DNA from 3 places in the Rhodobacter lacus genome. Region 2 is predicted to be linked to each of the others. Evidence: riboswitches for the same ligand, from Rfam matches in the RefSeq annotation. Region 2 holds a riboswitch; each other region holds the start of a gene.
What was found. Region 2 has a riboswitch for cobalamin ahead of ACFSM0_RS06755 (cysteine-rich small domain-containing protein). Riboswitches for the same ligand answer to the same signal wherever they lie in the genome.
Positions count from the first base shown of each region.

Region 1: it holds a riboswitch for cobalamin, as region 2 does, so the genes downstream of both, ACFSM0_RS16720 (DUF1636 family protein) here and ACFSM0_RS06755 (cysteine-rich small domain-containing protein) in region 2, are expected to answer to the same signal.
Region 3: it holds a riboswitch for cobalamin, as region 2 does, so the genes downstream of both, ACFSM0_RS16660 (energy-coupling factor ABC transporter permease) here and ACFSM0_RS06755 (cysteine-rich small domain-containing protein) in region 2, are expected to answer to the same signal.

Region 1 covers NZ_JBHUIX010000019.1:31,600-41,394, reverse strand. The annotation lists gene cobT (nicotinate-nucleotide--dimethylbenzimidazole phosphoribosyltransferase) at 1-592, opposite strand, end outside; gene cobU (bifunctional adenosylcobinamide kinase/adenosylcobinamide-phosphate guanylyltransferase) at 597-1,100, opposite strand; gene ACFSM0_RS16755 (histidine phosphatase family protein) at 1,180-1,785, shown strand; gene ACFSM0_RS16750 (propanediol utilization protein) at 1,782-2,579, shown strand; gene cbiB (adenosylcobinamide-phosphate synthase CbiB) at 2,576-3,520, shown strand; gene cobD (threonine-phosphate decarboxylase CobD) at 3,517-4,482, shown strand; gene bluB (5,6-dimethylbenzimidazole synthase) at 4,472-5,095, shown strand; gene ACFSM0_RS16730 (cobyric acid synthase) at 5,092-6,537, opposite strand; gene cobO (cob(I)yrinic acid a,c-diamide adenosyltransferase) at 6,809-7,462, opposite strand; cobalamin riboswitch at 7,501-7,730, shown strand; gene ACFSM0_RS16720 (DUF1636 family protein) at 7,832-8,200, shown strand; gene cobW (cobalamin biosynthesis protein CobW) at 8,204-9,250, shown strand; gene cobN (cobaltochelatase subunit CobN) at 9,250-9,795, shown strand, end outside.
Region 2 covers NZ_JBHUIX010000005.1:345,474-355,268, forward strand. The annotation lists gene ACFSM0_RS06730 (FUSC family protein) at 1-1,719, opposite strand, end outside; gene ACFSM0_RS06735 (ABC transporter ATP-binding protein) at 1,805-2,548, opposite strand; gene ACFSM0_RS06740 (FecCD family ABC transporter permease) at 2,545-3,531, opposite strand; gene ACFSM0_RS06745 (ABC transporter substrate-binding protein) at 3,528-4,340, opposite strand; gene ACFSM0_RS06750 (TonB-dependent receptor plug domain-containing protein) at 4,402-6,261, opposite strand; cobalamin riboswitch at 6,388-6,582, opposite strand; cobalamin riboswitch at 6,670-6,861, shown strand; gene ACFSM0_RS06755 (cysteine-rich small domain-containing protein) at 6,958-7,341, shown strand; gene ACFSM0_RS06760 (hypothetical protein) at 7,334-7,651, shown strand; gene hmuQ (heme-degrading protein HmuQ) at 7,648-7,977, opposite strand; gene ACFSM0_RS06770 (TonB-dependent receptor domain-containing protein) at 8,188-9,795, shown strand, end outside.
Region 3 covers NZ_JBHUIX010000019.1:13,728-23,522, reverse strand. The annotation lists gene cobA (uroporphyrinogen-III C-methyltransferase) at 1-495, shown strand, start outside; gene cobF (precorrin-6A synthase (deacetylating)) at 492-1,250, shown strand; cobalamin riboswitch at 1,286-1,504, shown strand; gene ACFSM0_RS16660 (energy-coupling factor ABC transporter permease) at 1,579-2,238, shown strand; gene ACFSM0_RS16655 (energy-coupling factor ABC transporter substrate-binding protein) at 2,238-2,570, shown strand; gene cbiQ (cobalt ECF transporter T component CbiQ) at 2,591-3,337, shown strand; gene ACFSM0_RS16645 (energy-coupling factor ABC transporter ATP-binding protein) at 3,334-4,176, shown strand; gene tcuA (FAD-dependent tricarballylate dehydrogenase TcuA) at 4,280-6,718, shown strand; gene ACFSM0_RS16635 (cobyrinate a,c-diamide synthase) at 6,715-8,034, shown strand; gene ACFSM0_RS16630 (urate hydroxylase PuuD) at 8,042-9,289, opposite strand; gene ACFSM0_RS16625 (ureidoglycolate lyase) at 9,429-9,795, shown strand, end outside.

The DNA of each region.
Region 1 (9,795 bases), on a different contig from region 2:
TGCCCGCCGGGTCCGCGCCCGCGCCGGGGCCGACCCAATCCGCGCCGGTGCCGCCAAACACCGCCGCGGCGAGCGCCGCCGCCACGGTGGAGTTGCCGATCCCCATTTCGCCCACGAACACCACATCGGCGCTTTCGTCCACCGCCGCGGCGCCCGCGTTGAGCGCGGCAATCGTTTCCGCCTCGTCCATCGCCGGGCCTTGGGTGAAATCTTGCGTCGGCCAGTCCAGGTCGAGCTTGACCACGGTCAGATCGGCGCCGGAAGCGCGGCAAAGCTGGTTGATCGCCGCGCCGCCCGCCTCGTAATTTGCCACCATCTGGATCGTGACTTCCTGCGGGAAGGGGCTCACGCCGAGTTTGCAGATGCCGTGATTGCCCGCAAAGACAATGCCCTGCGCCTTGGAAATCGTCGGCTTCACGGTGCCGCGCCAGGCCGCCCAATGCACTGCCACATCCTCGAGCTTGCCCAGCGAGCCAAGCGGCTTGGTGAGGTTGTCCTGGCGCGCGCGCGCCTCGGCGCGGATCGCCTCATCGGCAACGGGAAGCCGGTCGATCAGCGTGGCGAACTCTGCATAGGATTGGAATTGCAGCATTTTCTTATTTCACTTTCATTGGCAGGCCCGCGACGGTGAAGATCACTTCATCCGCCGCCGCGGCGACCCATTGGTTGAGAAACCCCGCAGCATCGCGGAAGTCCCGGGCGAGGCGGTTGTCGGGCACGATGCCGAGCCCCACCTCGTTGCTTACAAAAACGACGGGTGCGGCAAGATCGGGGAGAGAGGCAAGAAGCGCCTTTGCCGCAGCCTCCCAATCTTGCGCGCCCAGCATCAGATTGGTGAGCCAGAGCGTGAGGCAATCGACGAGGCGGGGGGCGTCGTCGGTGGCGCGCAGCACCCCCACAAGGTCAAGCGGTTCGGCATGGGTGGTCCATTCCGGGCCGCGGCGCGCCTGATGCACAGCGATGCGGGCGGCCATTTCCTCATCCCAGATCTCGGCGGTGGCGATGTAATGGGCGGGGCGGCCCAGCGCGAGGGTGCGTGCCTCGGCATGGGTGCTCTTGCCCGAACGGGCGCCGCCGGTGACCAGAAGAATGCGTGCCATGGGGGCGTGGACCTTGCCTCTTGTTCCTTGCGCGGCAACAAAGCAGAAAGGGCGCCGGACCGGAAGGAGAAATGCGACCATGGGCGGGAACGGGGCGACGGAGGCGCAGGCAGTGCGGGCGACGGGGGCGGAGCTTTTGCTGATCCGTCATGCTCCGGCGCGCAATGGCGGCTGCCTTGCGGGGCGGCGCGATGTGCCCGCAGACCTTCCGGGCCCCGCGCCGCTTGCGGCGTTGTGCGCGGCGGTGGGCGCGGCGCGGCTGGTGGCCAGCCCGGCGCTGCGCTGCCGCGAGACCGCCGCCGCCGTGTTTCCGGGCCGGACGCCGGATCTGGACGAACGGCTCTGGGAGCAGGATTTTGGCGCGTGGGAAGGGGTGCCCTTTGCCGATCTGCCCGACATCGGGGCGATGACGCGGGCGGAGCTTGCCTGCCACCGCCCCCCCGCGGGCGAGAGTTTCGAAGATCAATGTGCGCGGGTCTTCCCGGCGCTGCGCGATCTGGCAGGGCAGGGCGGGCGCACCGCTGTTGTTGCCCATGCGGGGGTGGTGCGCGCCGCGCTTGCGCTGGCGATGGGGCATATCCCCGCCGCGCTTGCCTTTGATATTGCGCCCCTTTCGCTCACCCGAATTGTGGCGCTGCCGGGCGGGCACTGGGGGGTTGGCGCCGTGAACCGGACGTTTGGATGAGCGCCTTCGTGCATATTCCCGGCCATTTTGGCGAATGGCTGCAGGGCCGGCTTGGCCCCGAGGGCGCGGTTGCGCTGGTGACGCTTTCAGCGCCCGATCTGGGACTCGATGCGCGCCACCGCCCGGGCCGGGGGCTCAGAATTCACGGGGCGGGGCTCAGCCCGGCGCGCGGGCGCGCCTTTCTGGAGCGGATCGGGGCCGGGCTTTTCGGGCAGGTGGTGGTGCGCCCGGTGGTGGCACCGGGGCTTGGCACCGGGGTCTCGACCGCGGCGCTGCTGGCGCTCGCGCGGCTTGCGGGCGTTGGCGCGCCTGAAGAGATGCTTGCCAAGGCCTGTATCGCGGCCGAGGGCGCTTCGGACCCTTTGATGTTTGCCGCGCCGGACCGGCTCCTTTGGGCCTCGCGGCAGGGCTGCTCACTTGGCCTGCTGCCGCCGCTGCCGCGCTATGAGATCCTCGGCGGTTTTGAGGGGCCGCCGGTGCGCACCGAGCCGCGCGACACGGCCTTTCCCGATATATCGGACCTCGTGGCGCGTTGGCAGGCCGGGCCCACGCTTGCCGACCTCGCCGCGCTCGCATCTGAAAGTGCGGCGCGCTCCTCGCGCCTGCGCGGCCCCGCTGTGGAGAGTGCGCCCGCGCTTGCCGCACGGCTCGGCGCGCTTGGCTGGATGCGCGCCCATACCGGGCCCGCACGTGGCCTGATCTTTGCGCCGGGCCGCGTGCCCACGGGCGCCGAAGCGCTCTTGCGCGCGGCGGGCTGGCGCGGGATCTTGCGGCTCAGGGGGGGCACGCGATGAACTTTGCGGCGATGATGCTGGTGGCGATCGCGCTCGATCTGGCGCTTTCCTGGCCGGGCGCGCTTTATGCCCGGATCGGCCATCCGGTGACCTGGTTTGGCGCGCTGATCGCCGCGCTGGAGGCGCGCTGGAACGGCGGCGCGGCGCAACGACTGATGGGCGTGGCGGCGGCTGCGGTCGTGATCGGGGTCGTTCTTGGACTAACCACGCTGCTTCAGACCCTTCTGCCGCAGAGTTGGATTGGTGTCCTGTTCGGCGGCCTGCTCGCCTGGCCCTTTGTCGCGCTGCGCTCGATGCATGATCATGTGGCCGCCGTGGCGCGCCCGCTCATTGCGGGCAATCTCGCACAGGCGCGCCATGAGGTCTCGATGATCGTGGGCCGCGACCCGGCGCAGCTTGACGAGGCCGGCGTTGCCCGCGCCGCGCTCGAGAGCCTTGCCGAGAATTCGTCGGATGGCATCATCGCGCCGCTGTTTTGGGGCTGCGTCGCCGGGCTGCCGGGCATCGCCGCCTACAAGGCGATCAACACGCTCGATTCGATGATCGGGCACCGCAGCGCGCGCTATGAGCGCTTTGGCTGGGCCTCCGCGCGGGTCGATGACCTCGTGAACCTGATCCCGGCGCGGCTCACCGGCCTGCTCTTTGGCCTTGCCGCCGGAGCCAAGGCGCGCGAGGCGCTGGCCGTGATGGTGCGCGATGCCCGCGCGCATCGCTCCCCCAATGCGGGCTGGCCCGAGGCGGCGCTCGCGGGCGGGCTCGGCATCCGGCTCTCCGGGCCGCGCATCTATGGGGACCGGGTGGCCACCGAGCCATGGCTCAACGGCACCGCCCCGGACCCCGTGCCGCAAACCCTTGCCCGCGGCCTTGCGCTTTATCGCCGCGCGATGGGCGGGGCCATTTTGCTCATTGCCCTTGTGGCGCTTTTGGGGAGCTTCGCATGAGACGCGATCACGGCGGCAATATTGATGCGGCCAAGGCCCGGTTCGGCGGCGCCGACTGGATCGATCTCTCGACCGGCATCAACCGGGTGCCCTATCCGCTCGCGCGGCTCGCCCCCGAAGCCTGGACCGGCCTGCCCACCGCCGCAGCCAAGGAGGCGCTGATTGCCGCAGCGCAAACAGCCTTTGGCACGCAGGCGCCCGGCGTCGCCCTTGCGGGGGCGCAGCAGGCAATCCAGCTCATTCCCCGGCTCACGCCGCCCGGCCTCGCCCGGGTTCTGGCGCCGACCTACAACGAGCATGCGGCCGCGCTTCGGGCGGCGGGCTGGGAGGTTGAGGAGGTGACGAGCCTGCGCGCCCTTGCGGGGGCCGATCTTGCCGTGGTGGTCAACCCCAACAACCCCGATGGCCGTGTGACGAGCCCCGAGGCGTTGCGCGCGCTTGGCCTGCAGGTGCGGCGCATGGTGGTGGACGAGAGTTTCGCCGATGCCACGCCCGAGACCTCGCTCGCGGCGAAAGCGGGGGCCAAAATCATCGTGCTGCGGTCCTTTGGCAAGTTCTATGGCCTTGCGGGGCTGCGACTCGGCTTTGCCTTTGCCGATGCCGCCACGGTGGCGCGGCTTGAAGACATGGTCGGGCCTTGGCCCGTTTCCGGCCCCGCGATTGAAACCGGCACCCGCGCGTTGCTTGATCGCCCCTGGGCCGAGGCGACAACGGCGCGGCTCACCGCAGAGGCGCACCGCCTTGATGCGATCGCCGCGGCAGCGGGCTGGGCGCTTGTGGGCGGCACCGCGCTTTTTCGCACGTATGCGACCCCCGATGCGCTCGCCGCGCAGGAGCGGCTGGCACGGGCACAGATCTGGAGCCGGATCTTTCCCTATTCGCCAAGCTGGTTGCGGCTCGGCCTGCCCGGGGGCGCGCGAGAATGGGACAGGCTGGAGAAGGCTTTGAGCGATGCAATTTGATCAGACCCACCGCGATGCGCTGACCGAGGTTTTGCGCTGGCGCCGCGATGTGCGCCATTTTCGCCCCGATCCGATCTCCGAAGCGGTGGTCGCGCGCCTGCGGGCGGTGATGGATATGGCGCCCTCGGTCGGCAATGCCCGGCCCTGGCGGGTGCTGCGTGTCGAAAGCCCCGAGATCCGCGCCGCGGTGCTGGCGAATTTCGAGGCGGCCCGCGCAGAGGCCGGGGCAGTTTATGCCGATGACCAGGCCGCGGCCTATGCAAAGCTGAAGCTGCAAGGCATCGACCAGGCGCCGTTGCAGCTTGCCGTTTTCACCCATCGTGACCCGCAGGCCGGGCACGGGCTGGGCCGCGCCACCATGCCCGTCACCTTGCAGCAATCGACCGCCATGGCAATCCACACGCTCTGGCTGGCTGCCCGGGCGGAAAACCTTGGTCTTGGCATGGTCTCGGTGCTTGATCCGCGCGCGATCGAGCGGCTTCTGGGCACACCGCCCGAGTGGGAATTTACCGCCTGGCTTTGCATCGGCACCCCGGAATTCACCGATGACACGCCGCTTTTGCACCGCGCAGGCTGGCAGGCGAACCTTGCCACCGAATGGGAGACCCGCTAGCGCGCGAGCGCGAGCAGCCCCGCGACGTCGAGATGCGCTTCCATATGGTCGGCGAGCGCTTCGAGCGTGGCCTCGACCCCGGCCCCGTGGCTTTGGCCCGAGGCGGGGATGCCGAGGCTTTCGAGAAAGGCCGCCCGGAACGCATCCGCCGAGAACATCCCGTGCAGATAGCTGCCGATGATCCGCCCCGAGGCGGAGATCGCCCCCTCGGGCGCCCCGTCGATCAGCGCAAAGGGGCGGGCGCGGTCCGGCCCCTCGGTCTTGCCGATATGGATCTCGTAGCCCTCGACGGCGAGCCCGGTCGCGGCATGGGTGGCACGGGTGCGGGTGAGGCGCTTGTCCGGCGTCATCACCGTTTCCACGTCAAGCAGACCAAGGCCCGGCGTGGTGCCGGGCGCGCCCTCGATGCCGTCGGGGTCGGCAACCGTGCGGCCCAGCATCTGATAGCCGCCACAAATGCCCAGCACATGGCCGCCACGCCGCACATGGGCGGCGAGGTCGATATCCCAGCCCTGATCGCGCAGGAAGGCAAGATCGCCGCGGGTCGATTTTGAGCCCGGAATCACCACGAGCCGCGCCGTGGCCGGGATCGGCTGGCCCGGCGTGACCATCACAAGGTCAACCCCCGGCTCTGCCGCAAGCGGGTCAAGATCGTCGAAATTGGCGATGCGCGAGAGCGCGAGGCAGGCCACGGTGAGGCCGCCCTCGCTGCGCCCCGAGCCAAGGTCGAGCGCGTCTTCGGCGGGCAGCCGATGCGCCAGCCCAAACCACGGCAGCGTGCCAAAGCCAGGCCAGCCGGTGCGCGCCTCGATCAGCCGGTAGCCCTCGTCAAAAAGCGAAACATCGCCCCGGAACTTGTTGATGATAAACCCGGAAATCATCGCGGCATCTGCGGGGTCAAGCACTGCCTGCGTGCCGATGATCTGCGCGATCACACCGCCGCGGTCGATGTCGCCCGCGAGCACCACCGGCACATCGGCGGCGCGCGCGAATCCCATATTGGCAATGTCCCCCGCGCGCAGGTTTACCTCGGCCGGGCTCCCCGCGCCCTCGACAATGACCAGATCATGCGCCGCCTTGAGGCGCGCGAAACTCTCCAGCACCGCGCCCATCAACTGCGGCTTCAGGGCCGCATAATCGCGCGCCTTGGTGGTGGTGAGGCGTTTGCCCTGCACCACCACCTGCGCGCCGACATCGGTTTCGGGCTTGAGCAGGATCGGGTTCATGTCGACCATCGGCTCCAGCCCGCAGGCCAGCGCCTGCAACGCCTGCGCGCGTCCGATCTCGCCGCCATCCGCCGTTACGGCGGCATTGTTGGACATGTTCTGCGGCTTGAACGGCGCAACCGAAAAGCCCCGCCGCCGCGCTGCGCGGCACAGCCCCGCCACCAGCATCGACTTGCCGACATTCGAGCCCGCGCCCTGGATCATGATCGCGCTCATGCCCGGCCTCCGCGCCTGTTGCCGCCGCGGGAGCCTCCGGCGGGGATATTTAAGAGCAAGCTGAAAGCCGCATCGGCAAAAGAGGCGCGGCACCGCACCCAGGCCTGCCAAGGCAGGGAGGGCGCGGCGCTTTCACCTTGCACGGTCATCGGGATCCCTCCCTGTACCGTTCTTTCAGCCTGCGCGCACATGGTTAACAGATTCTTAACGTGGTCTTTCATCTTGCCCCAAATATCCCGGGGGTCCGGGGGCAGCGCCCCCGGCCTTCGGCTCAGAACTCGACCCCCGGCTGGCCTTTGATGCCGGCACGGAACGGATGTTTGATCGGACCCATCTCGGTCACCAGATCGGCCGCCTCGATCAGCTCGGGCGCGGCGTTGCGGCCGGTGAGCACGACATGGGTCATTTCCGGTTTTTCGTCGCGCAAAAACGCCAGCACCTCGGCCAGATCGAGGTAATCGTAGCGCAGCGCGATGTTGATCTCGTCCAGAAGCACCATGCGGATCTGCGGATCGCGGATCAACGCCTTCGCCTTCTCCCATCCCGCGCGCGCCGCCGCCACGTCGCGCTCGCGGTCCTGCGTTTCCCAGGTGAAGCCCTCGCCCATCGCATAAAACTGGCACAGCGCGCCGAAATGCTCGGTGAGCAGGCGCCGCTCGCCGGTATCCCAGGCGCCCTTGATGAACTGCACCACCGCGCAGGGCATCTCATGCGCGATGCAGCGCAGGATCATCCCGAACCCGGCCGAGCTTTTGCCCTTGCCCGATCCGGTGTGGACAATCACAAGCCCCTTTTCCCCGGATTTCCCCGCCATGATCTTGTCGCGCGAGGCCTTCTTCTTGGCCATTTTCGCGGCATGGCGCACCAGATCTTCGGGCGTGCCCTCGGTGTCATGCGGCGGGGCGGGGTCGGTTTCGGGCGTCATTGCGGCGGCCTCCTGCTTGACAATGCACTATCTCTCGCCCACTCAGGAGCGGCGCTGGTTTCTGTCCTATGACAGGCGAAGAGGGAATGCGACAGGCTTTGCGACGCTCAGGCGCAAAAAGCCGAACGCAGCCGCCCCCGCGACCGTGACCGGAGAGGGCGCTCCGCACCACTGGCAGACCCGAGAGGGGGCCGGGAAGGAGGGGCGACCGTGAGGGATTTCCCTCGCATCCGCAAGCCGGGAGACCTGCCAGCGCATGCGTTCGGGCGGACGGGGTGTGCCGCGACCGGAGGACGGGCCCAAGGCCCGTCTTCGGGCGATCCCCCAAGCCTCAGGGAAGGCCTCGCAAGAGGCATCGGGGAGGGGCGAATGGTCGCCACGCTACATGTCTGCACCACCTGCCGGCGCGCGGGCGAGGCGCCGGAGGACGAAATCCGCCCCGGCGCGGCGCTTCATGCCGCGCTCGCCGATCTGCCGTGCCCGGACGGGGTGCGGATCGTTCCCGTGGAATGCCTGTCGGCCTGCACGCAGGGCTGTTCTGTCGCGCTCTCCGCGCCCGGCAAATGGTCCTATGTCTATGGCCGGCTTGGCCCCGCAGATGCCGCGACCGTGCTTGAGGGCGCCGCGCTTTACGCGCAAAGCGCCGACGGGCTCGTGCCCTGGCGCGCGCGGCCCGAAATCTTCCGCAAGCAGAGCCTTGCGCGCATCCCGCCCCCAGCGTTGACCCCCGAGGAGTAGCCCATGTCGGACCTGACCAAAATCCCCGTTACCGTGATCACCGGCTTTCTGGGCGCGGGAAAAACCACGCTCATTCGCCACCTGATGGCCAACCCCGGCGGGCGCACGCTTGCCGTGCTGGTGAACGAATTCGGCACGGTGGGCGTGGACGGCGAGATCTTGCGCCAATGCGCCGACGAAAATTGCCCCGACGAGAACATTGTCGAGCTGGCCAACGGCTGCATCTGCTGCACCGTCGCCGATGAGTTCATCCCGACCATCGAGGCTTTGATGGCGCGGCCCAACCGCCCGGACCATATCCTGATCGAGACCTCGGGTCTGGCGCTGCCCAAACCGCTCCTGAAGGCCTTCGACTGGCCCGCGATCCGCTCGAAAATCACGGTCGATGGCGTGATTGCCGTGGCCGATGCCGAGGCGGTGGCGGCAGGCCGCTTTGCCCCCGACGAGGCCGCGGTCGATGCGCAACGGCAGGCCGATGACAGCATCGACCACGAAACGCCGCTCTCCGAAGTGTTCGAGGATCAGATCGCCTGCGCCGATCTCGTGCTCCTGTCCAAGGCCGATCTCGCGGGGGAGGCGGGGCTTGCCGCCGCGCGCGCCGCGATCGAGGCGGAGGCGCCGCGCAAGCTGCCCATTCTGCCGATGGTCGAAGGCGTGATCGACCCGCTCGTGGTGCTCGGCATCAATGCTGCCGCCGAGGATGACCTTGCCGCGCGCCCCAGCCACCACGACGATCACGGCGAGCATGAGCATGACGATTTCGACACGGTGGTGATTGATCTGCCCGAAATCGCCGATCCCGCCGCGCTGGTGGCGGCCATCGAGCGGCTCGCGCGGGAGCACAATATCCTGCGGGTGAAGGGCCATGTTGCGGTGGCGGGCAAGCCGATGCGGCTTTTGGTGCAGGCCGTGGGCGAGCGGGTGCGCCATCAATATGACCAGCCCTGGGGCGAGCGGCCGCGTCGCTCCGCGCTCGTTGTCATTGCCGAGCATGACGACGTGAACGAAGACGCGATCCGCGCGCTGCTGATGACCGGGGTTGCCGCCTGATGCATGTCGTCTTTCGCGAAAGCCACGGGCTTGAGGAAACCGAGGTGCCGACCGATCTTGGTCAGCGCCCGGCAGACCTCGTGGCGCTGTCCTTCTCCGACAGCGACCTTGGGGCTTTTGCGGCAGGCTGGAAGCGCGCGGCGGGGGGGCTTCCCGCGTTGCGGCTTGCCAATCTGGTGGCGCTGCGCCACCCGATCTCGGTCGATACCTATGTCGAGAACACGCTTTCGGGCGCGAAAGGCATTCTCATCCGGCTGATCGGCGGCGAGGCTTACTGGCCCTATGGGCTCGCCTCGGTGCAGGATCTGTGCCGCCGCAAGGGGATTGCGCTTGCGGTGCTGCCCGCCGATGGCCGCGATGATGAACGGCTCGACGCGCTTTCCACCCTCCCGGTCTCGACGCTCCGGCGCCTGAAAGAGCTGTGCGACGCGGGCGGTGCGGTCGCCGCACAGGCGGCGCTGGCGCAGCTTGCGCTTGCCTCGGGCCTTTATGCCCCGCCCGTTCCGGGCGACAAACGCCTGCCGGACTGGGGCTTTTATGACCCC
Region 2 (9,795 bases):
GGCATCAAGCCCCGGCGTGCGCTGCAATTCCTTGGCCCGCAGCACCGCATGCCCCAGATCCATCATGGCAAAGCCGACGCGCGCGCCCCAATCCTCGCTCCGCACAGCCTTTTGCGACAGCCGCACCAGCCGCAAGCAACGATGATAGAGCCGCGCCCGCCAAACCGGTCGATGCGCAAGCGCGCGGTCATCGCCCGCAAGCGCGGCAAGATCGTGCAGCATCATCACAAGCTGCATGCGTTGCCGTCGCCGCAACCCCGCCGGATAAATCAGCCGATAGGCCAGATAGGCCGCGAGCGGCGCCGCAAGGATTGCAAGCCCAACCTCCAGCGACGCGCCGAAAGCGCCCGCAAGCGGCCATGCCGGCTGCAGCATCAGCATCAGCGTCATGTTGTAATCGAAGCTCATCGCCGTGGTGCGCCGATGCCCGACCAGAAATGGCCCAAACAGGATGAAGGGGAAGCACAATGCGATCAGTTGCCAGTCCGCCGCCGCCCATGGCCAGACAAGCCAGCGACAGGCCAGCGCCCCCAGCGCTCCGAACAGCGAGCCCCAGAACACGTTGCGCATCATCGCGCGCGGGTTCTCGAAGGTGGAGAACAGCGAGATCATGATCGACAGGCCGAGCAGCAGGAACGGCCCGGCCTGCCATTGTGTCAATTGCCAGACCGCACCGAAAAGCAAGATCGCGCCGCCGGCCCGAAGGCTTGCCTCGCGCGCGCCGATCCAGTCGCGCGAGACCACCACGGGCAAGGGCCGCTCGGTCGCGGCGCGGCCCGGATCATGCCAGGCAAGGAGGGCCGCGCCGAGATCGGTCAGGATCTGCTTCAGCCGCGGCTCCGCGCCCCCGAGTGCCGCCGCGGCGGCCGCCAGTTCGGTGCGCGCATGCACCGCTTCGCCCGCGCGCAAGGCCGCAACCGCCGCCGCAAGCGGCGCAGACAAATCGGGCGCTGTGGCCTCGTCGCGGTGGCGGCGCAGCCAGAGCACCAGCGAGAGCCCCTCGCCCAGAAGCGCCCGTGTCGAGCGCACCACCCGGCGCGAGCGGATCGACCCCGCCGCCTGCGGCTCAAGCGCCTCCTCGATCCCGGCGATCTCGGCCAGAAACACGCCGCCTTGACCGGGCCGCGTCGTCTCCCCCTGCAAGCGCGCCGCCAGCACCTCGAGACTATCGGCAATCAGCCCGGCGGTGCGCCGCCGCAATTCCGGGTTGGCGGTTGGCGGGGCGAACACATAGCCAAAGAGCATCGCCACCAGCACCCCGGTCAGCACCGTTGCCAGCCGATCGGCGCCAAGGCCCAGAACCTGTTCGGGATGGCTTGCATCCAAAAGCGCCACCATCGCCGCAGTATAGCCCGCCAGCACCGTGCCATAAGAGACATAGCCGCGTTGCAGGTTGCCGATGCCGGTGCAGGCCGCCACCCAAAGCGCGAGGCCCGTGACAAGAAGCCAAGGCGAAATCGCCCCGGCCAGCACCAGCAAGACCCCGGCCACGGAGCCGCTGATCGTGCCCGCAATTCGAAAAAACCCTTTTTCGAGCAATTGCCCGCGCGTGGGTTGCGAGGCCGCCCAGACCGTCATCGCCGCCCATTGCGGATGTTCGAGCCCGGCCCACCACGCGAGGCTCAGCGCGGCGCAAGCGGCGAGCGCAGTGCGCCCGGCGTAAGAGAGTTGGCGCGGCTCGAAACCGAATTTGACCAGACGGGCGGCATGGCGGGACATGATCCGGGTCTCCTCAACGGGCGCGCCGGAATGCGCGACGCGCCCTGTTAGCGCCCCATCGGACAAGTTTCCAGTGCCCGCCGCCTCAAGCCTTCGCGCGCGGCACCGGTGCGAGCGGCACCACCACCGGCGCGCCCTCGATCTCGTCCAGATGGCACCGGATGCCGAAAACCGTCTCAAGCAGCGCCGCCGTGAGCACCGCGCGCGGCGCGCCATCGGCCACGATCCGCCCGCCCGAGAGCACCACGATCCGGGTGCAATGGCGTGCCGCAAGCGCAAGGTCATGCAGCGCCACCACCACCGAGCGCCCCTCCGCGGCCAGATCGGCAAAGAGCCGCATGCAGGCGATTTGATGCGCGGGGTCGAGCCCGGCAATCGGCTCGTCGGCAAGCAGCAGGGGGGTGTTTTGCGCCAGCGCCCGCGCGATCAGCACCCGCGCCTGCTCGCCCCCCGAAAGCGCGGTGGCGGGGCGAGGGCCAAGGGCCGTGACATCCATCCGCGCCATCGCCGCGGCCACCTCGGGGGCATCGCGCCGCCCGCCCTGCGCCAGTGCGACAAGGTCGATCACCGGCATCGGCCAGGCGATCTCGCGGCCCTGCGGCAGGAAGGCTGCGGCGCGCGCGCGCGCAGCGGGCGAGAGCGCGGCCAATGAGGAGCGCCCGGCAGCCGGCAAAAGGCCGAGCGCCGCGCGCAAAAGCGTTGATTTTCCCGCGCCATTGGGGCCGATGAGGCCCACACATTCGCCGGGGTCTACGCGGAGGCAAGCGTCTTGCAGCGGCTGCTGCGCGCCGCGGGCAACGCTTAGATGCTCCAGCACCAGCGCCGTCATGGCGTGCCCCGCAAGCGCCAGATCAGATGCAAAAAGACCGGCGCGCCCACAAGCGCAAGCAGGACACCGAGCTTGAGATCCTGCCCCGGCAGCACCAGCCGCACGGCAATATCGGCGGCCAGCACCAGCGCCGCCCCACCCAGCGCCGACGCGGGCAGAAGCCGCGCCGGATGCGCCCCCACAAGCGGGCGCAGCACATGCGGCACGACAAGGCCGACAAAGCCCACCGTGCCCGCCACCGCCGTCGCAGCCCCGACCGCTGCGGCGGTGCCGAGCACGACCGAAAGCCGGAGCCGGGCAAGGCTCACCCCCATCGAGGCGGCCGCCTCCTCGCCCAGGGTCAGCGCCTCAAGCCCCGGCCCCGCGCGCCACAAAAGCACGCCCCCCACCGCCATCAGCGGCGCCGCCAGCAAAACATGCGAAAAGGAGACATCGGCAAGCGATCCCATCATCCAGAACACGATATCCTGCGCCGCAAACGGGTTGGGAGAGAGGTTCAACACCAGCGCCGTCACCGCCGAGCACAGCGCCGAAAGCGCAACCCCGGCGAGGATCAGCGCCAGCGTGCCGCCGCCCGCCCCGGCCAGAAACAGGATCGCCCCCACTCCCATCAGCGCGCCTGCAAGCGCCGCAGCGGGCAGGGCGAAGGCAAAGGCCGCGGCCAAGCCGGAGTGGAGCGCGAGCACCGCGCCAAGCCCCGCCGCGGCAGAAATGCCGATCACCCCCGGCTCCGCCATCGGGTTGCGCAAAAGCCCCTGCAGCGCCGCCCCCGAAAGACCGAGCGACGCCCCCACCATCGCCGCCAGAATTGCGCGCGGCAGACGGATCTCGCGCATCACAATCCCCACCGGCCCCTCGCCGCCGGTGAGCAGCGCGCGCAGCGCCGTGACGGGGTCAACCGCGGCCACGCCGGTGAGCAGCGAGGCGACAAAAAGCCCGCCAACGAGGGCGCCAAGCAGAAGGGAAAGCCGCGCAAGTCTCATTCGTCGGCCCTCGCAGCGCGGTGGTTTGCAGCCGGGCGCTCTTGCGTCAGCCGCTCCACCGCGCCCAGCACCGCGGGCAGACCGCAGACCCAGTCTCGATCCTGCATCACCGCGGCGCGGCCGGTGAGGCGCGTCAAGGCCGGATGATCAAGCACCGCCTCTGATTGCGCGGGCGCCGGGTCGGCGCGCGAGAGAATGACCAGATCCGGGTCCGCCATCACCAGAGCCTCCAGCGGCACGAAGCCGCCCGCGGCCCGGCCAAGGATCTGCGCAAGCGGCGTGAAGCCCGCCGCGGTGATGATCTCGCCCGTCAGGCTCTCGCCCCCCGCCATATAGCCATGCGCCGACCATGTGGCCGCAACCGGGCGCGTTGCGGGCGCGTTCCGATCAAGCTGTGCGAGCCGCGCGGCAAACCGGCGCTCCACCCGCGCCGCCTCCGCCTCGCGCCCCAAAAGCGCGCCCATGCGCAAAAGGCTCGCGCGCAGATCGGCAAAGCTTTCGGCGGGGGCGAAAGTCTCGACCCGGAGCCCGAGGCCGCGCAGCATCGCCACGGTGGCGGGCGCCGTGTAGCGCCCGGCCAGCACCAGATCGGGCTTGTCGAGATAGATCTCCTCGGCACGGGCGTGATTGGCTTTGTAGCTGCGTGCGCGCGCCGCCATCACCGAGCTTGCCGGGTCTTGCGCGAGCCGGGTGAGCGTGCGCAATTGCCCCGGCGCGGCGAGCATCAGCGCCATCTGATCGGTGCACAGGTTGATCGAGACCACGCGCTGCGGCGCGGCGAGCCCCGGCCCCGCAAAGAAGAGGGCCACCGCCAGCCCCAAGAGGCAGCGGGCGCGGCGGCGGCTCTTGTTCTCGCAGGGCCGCATCGGCTCAGAACCGCAGCCCGACGCCGAGCGAGACCACGCGGCCCGGCTGGGCATAATTGCGCGCGGTCTGATAGTCGGTGTCAAACAGGTTCTCGATGCGCAGCCACGCCTGCGCGGTTTCGGTCAGCTCATACCGCAGCGCGAGGTTGGCAAGGGTGTAATCGTCAAGCTTCACCTGCGTCGTGGCATAGGGGAAGCTCGCATAATCCACATATTCGTCGCGCAGATCGGCAACATGGGTGAGGCTCAGCCGCGCCGAGAGCCGGTCTGCCAGTGGCCCCTCGGCACCAAGCGTCAGGTTGTGGCGGGGCGCGCGCGCCGCCGGGCGCGTATCGGCGCCATCATCGACGGTGGCATCGGTGTAGGTATAGGCGCCAAAAAGCGACCAGCCGCGGGCCAGATCCATCGTGCCCGCAAGCTCCAGCCCTTTTGAGCGGCTGGAGCCATCCACCTGATAGTAAAGGAAGGTGTTGCTGTCGAACAGGATCTGATCCTCAACCTTGGTGTCAAAGACCGTCGCCCGCAGGCTCCCCGCGGCAAAGACCCGCTCGGCGCCAAGCTCGAAACTGCGGCTTTCTTCGGGTTGGAAGCCGGGGTTGCCGTAGCTGCTCCAAAGCTCATAGGGCGAGGGCGCGCGGAAGCCTTTGGCGGCCACGGCGCGCAAGATCCAGTCTGCATCCGGGCGCCATGCGAGCGCAAGCCGCGCGGTGGTTTCGGCCCCGAACATTTCGTGGTCATCATGGCGCAACGCGAGCGCGAGATCGAGATCATCGCGCGGGGCCCAGAGCGCCTCGGCGTAAACCGCATCGGTGGTGATGTCGCCTACCGTGGTCGACCATGCGGATGCGACGGAGAAATCCTCCGTCTTGTGCGCCGCGCCCCAGCTCAGCCGGAACGGGCCGCCCGCATCCCAACGCCCGTCATAGGCGAGGGTCTCGCGGGTGGCGTCAAAATAGGTGTGGCTCGCATATTCATACACATCGCGGCGCACATCGACCCGGGCATAGGAAAGTTCATGCCGCACCGTGCCGGTGGTGAGCTCGGCAAAGACACGCGCGCCGCGCAGCTGGCTGTCGGTCCAGTTGTCGGCATCGCCCGTGCTCGCGTCAAAATCGGTCAAGCTGTCCTGCGCCAGCACCGTGGCCCCCAATGTGAGCGTTTCGCTCAGCGCGTGCCGCGCGGAGGCGCTGATCTGGCTGCCGCGGAAGCCATCTTTTTCGCGGCCTGCGGCATGGGCGGAAAAGCCCTCGCTCACCGCGCGGCCAAAGCTGAGCGCAAGCTCGGTGCGCGCGTCCCGGTAGCCGACCGAGGCCGTGCCCGCATAGGTGCCGTAGGTTCCGGCCTCCACGGCCAGAGCCCCGGACCGGCCCTCCGTCTCCGGCCGCCAGGTGGTGACATCGACCACCCCCGCCGCGGCCTCGGAGCCGTAAAGCGCCGATTGCGCACCGCGCAGGATCTCCACCCGAGAGAGGCCGGTCGTGAGCAGCGGACCGAAGTTGTAGGAAAGCTGCGTGGAAGAAGGGTCGGTCACATCAAGCCCGTCGATCCGGGTGCCGAGGTAATAGGCGGGCAGGCCGCGCACGCGCAGCGCGGTCTGCGTGCCGAGGCCCCCGTTCGCGCTGAGCGAAAGGCCCGGCGCGGTGGCGAGCAGGCTCGCAAAAGAGAGCGGCGCGGCCTCCAGATCGGGCGCGGTAAGCACCGTGACGGAAGCGCCGGTCTGGCTCAGCCGCAGGGGCTCGGAGGCGGCGGTGACGGTGACGGTGATGGCGTCAAGCTCGGTCACGCCCGCGTCTTCGGCCAAAGCGGGGGCTGTGCAGGCCAAAAGTGCAAGGGTGACGGCGGTGGGGCGCATCAGATGCGGCATGGGTCTTCCTTTCCGGTCGGGCCAAAGCCCGGAATGAGCGATGTCGCGGAAAGGCATAGGCCCTCCGCAAACGGCGACATGTCACCACTGCGGATCGGGCCGCTTCCATGGCACGCCCCGCGCCCGGAAAGGGTGAACGCTCAAGCAGGTCTCCTGGCTCGCGGGTCTTCGCTCGGTCGGCCTTCCCGGGCTTTGGCCCAGTGGCATGTCGACGTCGCTCACCGCTCACAGTTGCGGGGGCAGCTGCGGCTTGGGCCCGAGGGCCGTTCCGCATTCCCTTTTCATCCGGCTCTCACCGGAACTTGAACGGCGCCAATGAAGAGGAAATCGGCGCGGGCGTCAAGCGCGCCTGCCGCGTCAGATTGGCCGCGAGCGACACCAAGGCGGTTGACAGGACCCGCCGGCACGCCCATGGTTTCGGGGCCCAGGCCCTGCGGAGCGTTCCGCAGGCGCAAGAGGGAAGCCGGTGCAACTCCGGCGCTGCCCCCGCAACTGTAAGCGGCGAGCCTTCTGCCAAACCACTGGCCCTCTCGGGCCGGGAAGGGGCAAAAAGGCGCGTGAGCCGCAAGCCAGGAGACCTGCCGGGCCACAAGACCATCCCGGGCGGCGGGCCCGGAGGCATGGATGCGTGCGCGCCTGTGCACGCCCTGCCCCTGTCCGCTTTCCGGCCCGAGCAGGCGCCCGCAGGAGAGAGCCATGGAGCCGAAAGACACCACCACCAACACGGCCTTCAAGGGCTTCACCAATGAGGCGTGCCCGTTCCTGCCCTGTCATCCGGGGGTGAAACGCGCCTTCAACTGCCTGTTTTGCTATTGCCCCCTCATCGCCTATGAATGCCCCGGCCCCTACCAGACGTATACGGACCGCAACGGGCTGACGCGCAAGGATTGTTCGGCCTGCACCCTGCCCCATGACGGCTATGAGCAATCCTGGAACTTCATCCAGAAATGGCTCGAATATCCGCAGGTCTGGTCCGGCCAGCCGCAGAGCGATCCGCCCACGCCACGGCCCCGCCCGCCGCAGCCCGCCGCCGCAGCCGCCGCGGTTCCGGGCCATATCAAGGTTGAGGATGATGGCTGACGGCGCCCCCCATCGCTGCGCCCCGCCGCAGCCGCAGCGGCTCGTTGAGGCGCGCCCCTGTGCGCTTTGCGGCGGCCCCTGCGCGCCCGGCCTCGCCTTTCTGCGCCACCTCGCCCGCGCGCTCGATGCGGTGGCGGCGAGTGGCGCCTTGCCCGAGGATTTCGAGATCTCGGGCAAGGCGGAATTGCGCTGCGCCGACCGGCTTTGCCCGGTGATCTGGCACGCCGGGCAAAGCTTCTGCCGGGTCGAAAGCGCGGAGACCCCCGCGGTGCCGGTCGTGCTGGAAACGCGGGCGCAGGCGCTGAACTAGCGCGCCGCGCCGGCCTCAAGGCTCTGGATCGCGGTGAACCCCTCGAATCGCGGCGCTCCGCTATGGAGCTTGCGGCTCTGGCCCGCGCCCGCATGCGCGGCCCGGAACTGCTCCGACGTGGTCCAGTTGCGGAAGTGTTCCTCGCTTTCCCAAACCGTATGCGAGGCATAAAGCCGGGTGCCGTCTTCCGCCTCGGGGCCGCGCAGCATGTGGAAGGCAACAAAGCCGGGCAGCTCGTTGAGGCGGCTTTCGCGCCCCAGCCAAAGCGCCTCGAAGGCTTCGGCATTCTCAAGCGGCACAGTGAATCGGTTCATGGCAAGAAACATCAGGGCGTTCCATATCTGAGAGGGGGAAGGCTGGCGCAAGGCGGGCTGTCCCCAGAGCTTAGCGCAGGCCCACCGCCCGGCAAGAGATCAAATCCCTCCGGCAAAGTGCATTTCAAATCTTGACTTATTCACTCATCTATTGAACATCTGCGGCAACCGCATGCCAGCAGCCTGCCAGCGAGCACAGAACGCTTGATCTGGGAGATCTCCATGCGCCATGCGCCGCGGCTTCGGGCCGCCCTTCTCGTTTGCACTGCCCTCACCTTGCCGGCTGCACCTGCACAGGCGCAAAACCTTGATGCGCCGCTCTACCTCGGCCAGATCGTGATCGGTTATGCCGAGGATGGCACACCGATTTTTGCGGGCGAGAACGCCACCCATCTGGGCGAGCAGGATCTGCGCGGCGCCACTTCCACCACCGATCTTGACGGGCTCCTGCGCCAGCAGACCTCCGTGTTCACCCAGAAGGATCCGGGCAACCCCGGCGTGTCGGTCAATATTCGTGGCTTTGAGGGATCGGGGCGGGTGGCGATGTCGGTCGATGGCGTGCCGCAAACCTACCGCCTCTCGGGCCATGCCGCGCAAGGCTATGTTTTCGTAGATGAAAACCTGCTCTCCGGGGTCGATATCACACGCGGCCCGGTGACTGCGCTGGGCGGCTCCGGCTTTGCCGGTGCGGCGGATTTCCGCACGCTCGACGTGGGCGACGTGCTGACCGGCGCGGCGAACCAGGGCGGCATGCTGCGCCTTGAGCAAACCGACAACGGCCACACCAGCTCCGGCATGGCCGCGGCGGCGCTGCGCACCAACCGGTTTGACCTGCTGTTCGCCGCCTCGCGCCATACCGGCGATGATTACGCCGATGGCGATGGCGCGATGGTGCCCGACACCTATGAAAACATCTCCTCCCAGCTGTTCAAGGCGGGCTACGACCTGACCGAGAGCACGCGGGTCACCTTCTCGTTGATGCATTACGAAAGCGATTTCTTTGCCACGAGCTACGGCCAGGAGCTCACCAATGACATCGCCAAACTCGGGCTGCGCTATGCGCCGGGGTCTGCGCTCATCGACCTGCGCGCCAATCTTTACACCGGCAAGACCGAAACCGACTGGGTTTCCGGCACCGGGGCCTATGTCGGGCGCTCCCTCTCCACCCGCACCACCGGTTTTGACCTCACCAATACCTCGCAGTTCGACCTTGGCGCCTGGTCGCTCACCAGCGCGAACGGGATCGAGCTTTCGCAAGACCGGCTCGGCGGCACCTCCGGCGGCGTCAACCCCACCACCGGCAAGGCCAAACGGGCGGCGCTCTTCTCTGAAAACGTGTTCACGCAGGGCAAATGGGAAATCACCGCCGGGCTGCGCGCCAACAGCTACAGCCTTGACGGCGAAGCCTCGCAGGGCAGGATCGACGTGTCTGACCAGTCGATCGATCCAAAGCTGACGCTGGCCTATCAACTCACCGACTGGGTCCAGCCCTATGTCACGCTGTCGCGCGGCATGCGTGCGCCGACATTGCAAGAAACGATGCTCGGCGGCACCCATCCGGGCGGCGGGGTCGGCATGATCGCCAACCCGGACCTCGAGCCGGAAACCGAAGAGGGCTACGAGATCGGCTTCAACCTGAGCCGCGACGGGCTCTTTACCGGCGGCGACCGGCTCACCGGGCGGGTGAACTACTACCATATGGACGTGGAAAACTACGTCACCTCGCAATTCGTCACCAATGCCTGGGGCCAGACGGGCTATGCCTTCGTCAATGTGCCGGGCCACTCGCGCACCGAGGGGGTGGAGATCGAGCTCACCTATGCGCATCCC
Region 3 (9,795 bases), on a different contig from region 2:
GGGCAACGCGTGGTGCGGCTCAAATCCGGCGACAGCGGGCTTTTTGGCCGCCTTGAGGAGGAGCTTGTGGCGCTTCACGAGGCCGGGATCGAGCATGAGATCATCCCCGGCGTGCCCTCGGCCTGTGCGGCGGCGGCGGCGGCGGGGCTGCCGCTCACGCGCCGGCTCACCGCGCGGCGGGTGCAATTTGTCACCGGCGCCGATGTGACGGGCGATCTGCCCGAAACGCTGACCTGGGCCGCGCTGGCCGATCCGGGCGCGACGACGGTGGTGTTCATGGGCAAGCGCACCTTTCCGAAGCTCGCGGCAGATCTGATCGCTCATGGCCTTGCGCCCGACACGCCCGCGCTGCTGGCCGAAGCTGTGGGGCATCCCGAGCAAAGCCTGCACCGCTCAAGCGTGGCCGCGCTGGCCGCGGAGCTGGCAGAGGCGCGCTCCGACAAGCCCGCGCTCATCCTTTACGGCCCGCTTTACGACCCGGAGGCGGCGCGATGATCGAGCTGACGCTGATCGGCATCGGCACCGGCAATCCCGGTCATGTGACGCTGCAGGCGGTTGCGGCGATGAACGCGGCCGAGTTGATCCTCATTCCGCTCAAGGGCGCCGACAAATCAGACCTTGCGGGGCTGCGGCGCGCGCTTTGTGCCGAACACCTCACCAACCCGGCCACCAAAGTGGTGGAGTTTGATCTGCCGGTGCGGGATGCCGCAACCCCCTCTTACCGCAAGGGGGTGGATGATTGGCACGATGCGATTGCCGAGGCCTGGCTGGCCCAGATCACCGCGCAATGCCCGGATCTGAGCGGCAAGGTGGCGCTGTTGGTCTGGGGCGATCCGTCCCTTTACGACAGCACCTTGCGCATTGCCGCGCGGCTTGAAAAACGCCTTGCGCTGCGCACGCGGGTCATCCCCGGCATCACCGCAATTCAGGCGCTTTGTGCGGCCCATGCGATCCCGCTCAATGGCATTGGCGCGCCCGTTGTCATCACCACCGGGCGGCAAATTCGCGACCATGGCTGGCCCGCCGCCGCCGAGACGGTTGTGGTGATGCTTGATGGCGAATGCTCCTTCCAAAGCCTTGATCCGCAAGGGATCACGATCTGGTGGGGCGGCTGTGTCGCGATGCAAGAAGAGGTCTTGGTGGCCGGGCCCTTGGCCGAGGTGACAGAACAAATCCTGTCCACCCGCGCGGCCCTGCGCGCGGCGCATGGCTGGGTGATGGACATCTACCTGATGCGCCGCGCCCTCTGACGCAGGCTGCGAGGGTTGACAGTTCCGTGACAGCGGGGATACTTCCCCGCGATGGTTCCCAACGGGATGGGATTAATAGGGAACACGGTGAGGATTACCCATCAGGGGCCAAATCCGTGACTGCCCCCGCAACTGTGAGCGGCGAGACCCGGTCGAATGCCACTGACTGCCCTGTCCACGGGGAGCACCAGTCGGGAAGGTGACCGGTTTCATGACCCGCAAGTCAGGAGACCTGCCATCGCTCGAGCGTCGCAAGCCTTCCCGGGGCGGGGTGCCCCCGGCCTTCGAAAGCGGCGCGTCAGAAGTGGAAGGAAGTCATATGCATATCATGGAGGGATACCTCCCCGCCAGCCATGCCATCGGCTGGTATGTTGCCGCCGCGCCGTTTTTCGTGGCGGGCACGCTCAAGATCCGCAAGCTCGTGGCCGAACGCCCGGAGGCACGGTTGACGCTTGCCGCCTCGGGCGCCTTTGCCTTCGTGCTCTCGGCCCTCAAGATCCCCTCGGTGACGGGCTCGTGCTCGCACCCGACCGGCACCGGCCTTGGCGCGGTGATCTTTGGCCCTTCGGTAATGGCGGTGCTGGGTGTCATTGTTCTTTTGTTTCAGGCGCTGTTGCTCGCGCATGGCGGGCTGACCACTTTGGGCGCCAATGCCTTCTCGATGGCCATTGTCGGCCCCTGGGTTGCTTGGGCGATCTGGAAGCTCGGTCGCGGCATCGGCCTTTCGGTGGCGCTCTCGGTATTTCTCGCGGCCTGCCTCGGAGATCTCGCCACCTACATCACCACGTCTTTGCAACTTGCGCTCGCCTACCCGGACCCGGCCTCGGGCTTTTGGGGTGCCGCGCTCAAATTCGGCTCGATCTTTGCCGTGACGCAGGTTCCGCTCGCCATTGCCGAGGGCTTCCTGACGGTGATCGTGATGGATGCGCTCGCGGGCAAGGTGCCCGAAGCCGACAAGGTCCGCACTCTGGCCGGGGAGATCCGCTGATGCTGCGCAACCGTACCCTCTGGCTTGGGCTTGGCGTTGTCGTGCTTGCCATCGTGCCGCTATTCATCGGTGGAGATTTCGGGGGCGCCGATGGCGCCGCGGCGGAACTGATCGAGGCCGAAAATCCCGGTTTCGTGCCCTGGGCAAACCCGCTCTGGGAGCCGCCGAGCGGTGAGATCGAGAGCATGCTCTTTGCCCTGCAGGCCGCACTTGGCGCCTTGGTCATCGGCTATGTGATCGGGCGGCGCCATGAGCGCAGCAAGGGCACGGCAGGCGCAAGGCCTGCCCGCCCCGCACCCGGCCGCCCCACGCCCGGCCAAGACGCGGCCTGACCCGAGGACCCCGGCCCGAAATGTCAATTGCCACAATGGACCGCATCGCCAGTCAGAGCCGCTGGCGCGCCCGCCCGGTGGCGGAAAAGGCATTGATCGGGCTGGGGTTTCTCGCTCTTGCCATCGTCTTGCCGCCCTGGCCCGGGGCCGCGCTGGTGGCGGCGGTGATGCTCGCTATCACCTTTTTCGGCGCGCGTGTGAGCCTGCGGTTCTGGCTTTCGGTGGCAGCCTTGCCGCTGGGCTTTCTGCTCACCGGCGCGGCGGTGCTGATGGTGCAGATCGGGCCGGAGGGGCTGGCGCTCGCGCCCGGTGGGCCTGCGGCGGCGGCGGCGCTTGCCGTCCGCGCTCTGGCCGCCACCTTTTGTCTGCTGTTTCTCGCCACCACCACGCCCGCCGCCGATCTGCTGGGCGCGGCGCGCCGCCTTGGCCTGCCCGGTGAGATCGTCGAGATCGCGCTTTTGACCTATCGGTTCGTCTTCATCCTTGCCGAGGAGGCGGCGGCGATGACGGTGGCGCAGCGCGCGCGCCTTGGCCATGCGACCCGCCGGCGCTGGCTGCGCGCGACGGGGCAGGTGATCGCGGCGCTTTTGCCGCGTGCGCTGGCCCGGGCGCGGCGGCTCGAACTTGGTCTGGCCGCGCGCAACTGGCAAGGCGAGATGCGGGTGCTTTCGGCGCGCGCCCCGGCACGGCTGCCGGTGCTGGCGCTGATCCTTTGCGGGCAGGCGCTGGTCGTCGCACTGACACTTTGGGCCGGGAGAGGGCCATGACCGAGATCTTGCGCGCCGAGGCGCTCTGTTATCGTTTTCCGGGCGCCGTGACCGCGCTCGACGGTTTGTCGCTGAGCGTTGACGCCGGCGAGAGCCTGGCGATCCTCGGGCCCAATGGCGCGGGCAAGTCCACGCTTTTGCTGCATTTAAACGGCACGCTGCGCCCGCAATCCGGGCGGGTGCTTCTGGGCGGTGCCGAGGCGCGCTACAGCCGGGCCGCGCTCAACGACTGGCGCCGCCGCGTGGCGCTGGTGCTGCAAGATGCCGATGATCAGCTTTTTGCCGCCACGGTCTTTGAGGATGTTTCCTTTGGGCCGCTCAACCTCGGGCTGACGGAGGCCGAGGCGCGGGCGCGCGTTGACGAAGCCCTTGCGGCGCTCTCGATTTCCGATCTGGCCGCGCGGCCCACGCATATGCTTTCCGGCGGGCAAAAGCGGCGCGTGGCGATTGCGGGCGCGCTGGCGATGCGCCCCGAGGTGCTGCTGCTCGACGAGCCCACGGCCGGGCTCGATGCCGAGGGCGCGGCGCAGCTGATCACCTTTCTGGAGGGGCTCGTGGCCGGGGGGATGACGCTGGTTTTTTCGACCCATGATGTCGAGCTTGCGAGCGCTCTGGCCTCTCGTGTGGCCTTGTTCCGGGCGGGGCAGGTGATGGCAACGGGGGCGGTCGGGGCGCTTTTGTGCGACCGCGCGGCGCTTTCCGGGGTGGGGCTCGCGCCGCCGATCCTTGTGGATATGGCGCTGGAGGCGCGCGCGCTCGGGCTGATCCCCGATTGGGCGGAACTGCCGCGCAGCCGCGCGGATTTTGCCGCCCTGCTCGCAACCTGGGCGCGGCGTTGAACGCGCGCCCGGCCCCGCCCGATGGCGCGCCGCGCCAACGGGCCTTGCGTGCGCCCGCACCCGCTCTTGCGGCCCGCCGTTCTCGCGCTACTCTGCGCGGGTCATGACCGCATCCGCCCCCGATCTTTTGCCGCTTCCCGCCCGCACCGGCGTTCTCGTGATCGGGGCCGGGCTTGCCGGGCTTTGTGCGGCAATTGCGGCGCGGCAGGCGGGGGCGTCGGTGGTGGTGCTCGACGCGGCGCCCGAACCGCTTTTGGGCGGCAACGCCCGGCATGGCCGCAACATCCGCTGCGCGAGCACCGGCGAGACGCCCTATCAGCGCGATTGTTACCCGGCTGCGGAATATGCGGCCGATCTGGCGCGGCTCAAGGGCGCTGACCCGGCGCTGGCGGTCGCGTTGGCGGAGGGCTCTGCCGATCTGCCTGCGTGGCTGCGCGCGCAGGGGGTGCGGCTTGAGCCTTGGGCCGAGGGGCATCTGCCCTATTCGCGCCGCACCGTGTTTTTGCGCGGCGGGGGGCAGGCAATGGTCAATGCGCTGCTGCGCCGCGCGCGCGCGCTTGGCGTCACGCTCCTCTCCTCTGCGCGGGTCTCGGCGCTGGACCCGGCGCTTTTGCACCCGGAGGCGGAAGGGCCGTTCGAGATTGTGCTCACCCGGCCCGAGGGCGCGGCGCGACTGAGCGCGTGCGCCGTGGTGCTGGCCTGTGGCGGCACGGGGCCGCAGGCGGCGCAAATTGCCAACCGCGGCACGCCCGAGCAGGCGGGCGCGCCGCTGCTGTGGGCGTTGAACGCGGGGGCGGCCGCGGCGGGGCGGCCGGGGGATGGCCATTTTGTCGCCGTTGATGCGCGCGCGCCGCGCGCCGATGCGGGGATCGTGAGCCGCGTGGACGGGATGCATCTGGGCCTTGTGGTCGGCGCCGACGGGCGGCGGTTTTATGACGAGGCGGCGATCGTGAGCCCGGCGCGGCATTCGGTTGCCGCGCGGGCGCTGATCGCGCGCGATGACCCGCGCGGCTGGATCGTGCTCGGGGCGAAGGCGGCCGAGGCGCTGCCGCCGATGCTGTTTGCGCCCCTCACCGCAGGCTCTGCCGCGGCGCTTGCCCAAGCCTGCGGCATCGCGCCCGCCGGGCTGGCCGAGACCCTCGCCAAACCGCTCGATCCGCCACGAAGCGCCGCGGTGGATCTGACGCCGCCGCTCCATGCGATTCCGGTGGTGCCGGGCCTCGGGTTCAGCCGCTACGGGCTTGCGATTGATGCGCAGGCGCGGGTGCGGTTGCGCGAGGGGGCTGTGGCGCCACGCTTTTTTGCTGCGGGCACCGTGGTTTGCGGGGCGGTGCTGGGAGAGGGATACCTCTCCGGGGCGGGCTTGGCGATTGCGGCTGTGTTCGGGCGCATCGCCGGGCAGGCGGCCGCGCAGCGGGTTGGCCCCGGCGATGCTGCGCCTGCAATGCTGCGCAGCGAAGCCATGCCGGGCGCCGCGGCTGCACCCCAGAGCGCCGCCCATACGCTCAACATCTGCAACACCTGCGGCTTTTGCACCGGGCTTTGCGCCGTCTTTCCCGCCGCGAGCCGCCGCCCGAAACTGGCGCCGGACGATCTGCGCCATCTCGCGCATCTGTGCCATGATTGCCGCTCCTGCCTTGCCGATTGCCAATATGCGCCCCCGCATGCGCTTGGGGTGAACCTGCCCGCGGCGCTCGCCGCGGCGCGGGTGGCAGAATATCGGGGCGAGGGGCGGGGGGCGGTCTGGCTCTTTTTCGCCTGCCTCATCGGGCTGCCGCTCGCCGCGCTGATCTTTGTGCCCTGGGCGGTGCTTTTTGGTGCCAGGTCCGGGCCGGGCGCGTTTTATGCCGTGCTGCCGCATCCGCTCATGGCGGGCGGCGCGGGGGCGGTGTTCGGCTTTGCCCTGATCGCGCTTGCGCTCCGGCTCGCGCTTTACTGGCGCGCGATCAAGGGGCCCGGGGCGCCGATCACGCGTGCCGCCTTGCGCAAGGGGCTGGCGGATGCGCTCAGCCTGCGCAACCTTGCCGATTGCGAGGATCGCGCGGGCCCGGTCGGGCAGGGGCGGCGGGTGGCGCACCATCTGCTTGCCGGTGGCTTCGGGCTGACGTTTCTGGCCACCGTGGCCGGGTTTTTCGCGCATCTTGCCGGTGCGCCCGCGCCCTATCCGGTTTTGAGTGCGCCTGTTGTGCTGGGCACATTCGGCGGCATCGCGATGCTCGCGGGGCTTTGGCTGTTTGGGCGGCGCGGGCGCGCTGCCGCGCCGCCCAAAAGCGCCGCGGTGGCGCGGATCGACCGCTTCGCCCGCGCCCAGCTTGCCACGCTCGCGGGCACCGGGCTCGCCCTGCTTGCGCTGCGTGAAACGCCGCTGATGGGGCTGATGCTGATGGCGCATCTGGGCGCGGTGGCGGGCTTTGCGCTGCATCTGCCCTTCGGCAAGCTGGCGCATGGTGCATTTCGCACGCTCTCGCTTATCCGCCATGCGGCAGAGGAGGCGGGCGCGCTTGACAAGCGCCGCCCGCCCGCGCGAAGACCCGCGCCATGACCGATGCCGCCTCCCTCTGGCCCAAGGGCCTCGCCGTTGCTGCGCCCGCCTCTGGCGCGGGCAAGACCACGCTGACGCTCGGGCTTCTGCGCGCCTTTCGCGCGCGCGGGCTGGCGGTGCAGCCGTTCAAGAACGGGCCCGATTACATCGACCCCGCCTTTCATGCCGCCGCCGCCGGGCGCATGAGTTTCAACCTTGATGGCTGGGCCATGGATGACGCCCTTCTGGGCGCGCTGGCGGGCGAGGCCAGAGGCGCTGATCTTGTCATTTTCGAAGGCGCGATGGGGCTTTACGATGGCCCGGCCGATCCGGGGCGGGTGGGGCGCGGCGCCAGTGCCGAGATCGCGCGGCGCTTTGGCTGGCCGGTGGTGCTGGCGCTCGATGTGAAGGGGCAGGGCCAGTCTGCCGCCGCCACGGCCCTCGGCTTTGCGCAACATCCCGATGCGCCGCCCCTTGCGGGGGTGATTTTGAACAATGTGGCAAGCCCGCGCCATGAGGCGATGATCCGGGCTGAAATGGCACGGCTCGGGCTTGCGGTTTTGGGCGCCTTGCCGCGGCGGGCCGATCTGGCGCTGCCAGAGCGGCATCTGGGCCTTGTGCAGGCCGAGGAGCAGGCGGGGCTTGCCGCCACGCTCGACCGGCTTGGCGCCTTTGTCGCCGAACATGTGGATCTGGATGCGCTTCTTGCTGCCGCCGGTGCAGGCCCCGCGCCCCTGCCGGGCGCCTGGCCGCGCCCGCCCGCGCAGCGCATTGCGCTTGCCCGCGATGCGGCCTTTTCCTTTGCCTATCCGCATATGCTGGCGGGCTGGCGCCGGGCCGGGGCGGAGATCGTGCCGTTTTCACCGCTTGCCGATGAGGCGCCAGATGCTGCGGCAGATTTGGTCTGGCTGCCGGGCGGCTACCCAGAGCTGCATGCCGGGCGCTTGGCTGCGGCGACGACCTTCCTTGAGGGGCTGCGGGGTTTTGCCGCCCAAAAGCCGGTGCATGGCGAATGCGGCGGCTACATGGTGCTTGGCACGGCCCTCATGGATGCCGAGGGGGTCTCGCATGCGATGGCGGGGCTTTTGGGGTTGGTGACGAGCTACGCAAAGCGCAAGCTGCATCTGGGCTACCGCCGCGCCACGCTGTGCGCGCCGATGCCGGGGCAGGGCGCGGGCAAGGCGCTCTGGGGCCACGAGTTCCATTATTCGACCATTCTCGCCCAGCCCGATGCGCCTTTGGCCGAAGTGCGCGATGCGGGGGGGCAGATCGTGGCCGAAACAGGCTCCGTCCGGGGCAAGGTGAGCGGCAGCTTTTTCCACCTGATCGCGGATTAGGCGCGCCTCAGTTTTGCGCCAGTGCCGGGTGTTCGGCGGCGCGAAACCAGTCCCGGATTGCGGCCCGTGCCGCGGGCTCCATGAAATTTGCAGCGCCGGGCGGCATCGCATCGGTGAGACCGGCGAAGATGTAAACCTGCTCGGCCGCACGCGCGACCGCCTCGGGCGTGTCGAGCAAAAGCCCGCGCGGTGCGGTGGCAAAGCCCTCCCAGCCCGGTTCGGGCGCATGGCACATGGCGCAATTGGCGGTGACGATCTCGGCCACCTCCTCAAACCCCGGCGCTTGGGCAAAGCGCGCGGCGGTGGGCGAAAGCGGCAGCGCGGCGGCCTCGTCCTCCGGCACCGGGTCGCGCAAGGTCGAGAGCCAGACACAGGCGAGAAACAGCAAGATCGTTGCCGGAATCGTCCAGTAGGGCGCGCCCTTGCGTGCATGGCGGCTGTTGAACCAATGCCGGATCGTGATCCCCATCAGGAACACGAGCGTTGCAATCCCCCAGTTGTAATGCCCCGCAAATGAGAGCGGATAATGGTTCGACAGCATGAAAAACAGCACCGGCAGGGTGAGGTAGTTGTTATGCGTCGAGCGCAGTTTGGCGATGCGGCCATAGTCCGGGTTGGGGGTACGGCCCGCCTTGAGATCTGCCACCACGATCTTCTGGTTCGGGATGATCACCAGAAACACATTCGCCGTCATGATCGTCGCGGTATAGGCGCCCAGATGCAAAAACGCGGCGCGGTCGGTGAAGACCTGCGTATAGCCCCAGGCCATCGCGGCGAGCGCGGCGAGCAACAGCCCCATGAAGGCCACCGGGTAATGGCCGAGCTTGGAGCGGCAGGCGAGGTCATAGACGACCCAGCCGATGGTGAGCGAGCCCGCCGAGATCGCCATGCCCTGCCAGGGCGCAAGATCGACCTTGGCCGGGTCGATCAGGAACAGATCCGCCCGGTGCCAGTAAACGAGGATCAGCATCCCCGCACCGGAAAGCCAGGTGCTGTAGCTCTCCCATTTGAACCATGTCAGATGCTCGGGCATGCGCTCGGGCGCGACCAGATATTTCTGGATGTGATAGAAGCCGCCGCCATGCACTTGCCATTCTTCGCCCGCGGCGCCCGGCGGCAGATGCGCCACCTTGCGCAAGCCCAGATCGAGCGCGATGAAGTAAAACGATGAACCGATCCACGCGATCGCGGTCACGATATGGAACCAGCGCATCGCGAAGGATGCCCAGTCCCACAGAAGGGCGCTGTCGAGCATGTCTTTCTCCTTTGTGAGAACGCTAACGAGCCGGGGCGGCGGCCTCCAGCGCAAAATCGGGGCAGATGCGCAATCTCCTTGCATCTGCCTGATCTTGCGCCTTTTCTGGGCAATGAATGGCAGCGGAAAGGCGGCGCAAATGCAAGAGATGCGGATTGAGGCGCTCACGAAGGAGGCTTTTGCCCCCTTTGGCGACATCATTGATGTGCTCGGCCCCCCGACGAAGCAGATCAACGCCGGGCTCTGCGGGCGCCATGACGACCTTGCAAGGCTCAGCTTTGAGGGGCCGGGGCGCGCGGGGATCTCGCTTTTCGATGCGCAGGCGCGCGCGCTGCCCTACACGCTCGATCTCGTCGAGCGCCATCCGCTGGGCTCGCAGGCGTTTTTGCCGCTCGACGGGGTGCCGTTTCTGGTTTGCGTGGCCGAGGATGCAGGCGGGCATCCGGTGCGGTTTCGCGCCTTTCTGACGGCGCCCGGGCAGGGGATCAACCTTTTGCGCAACACCT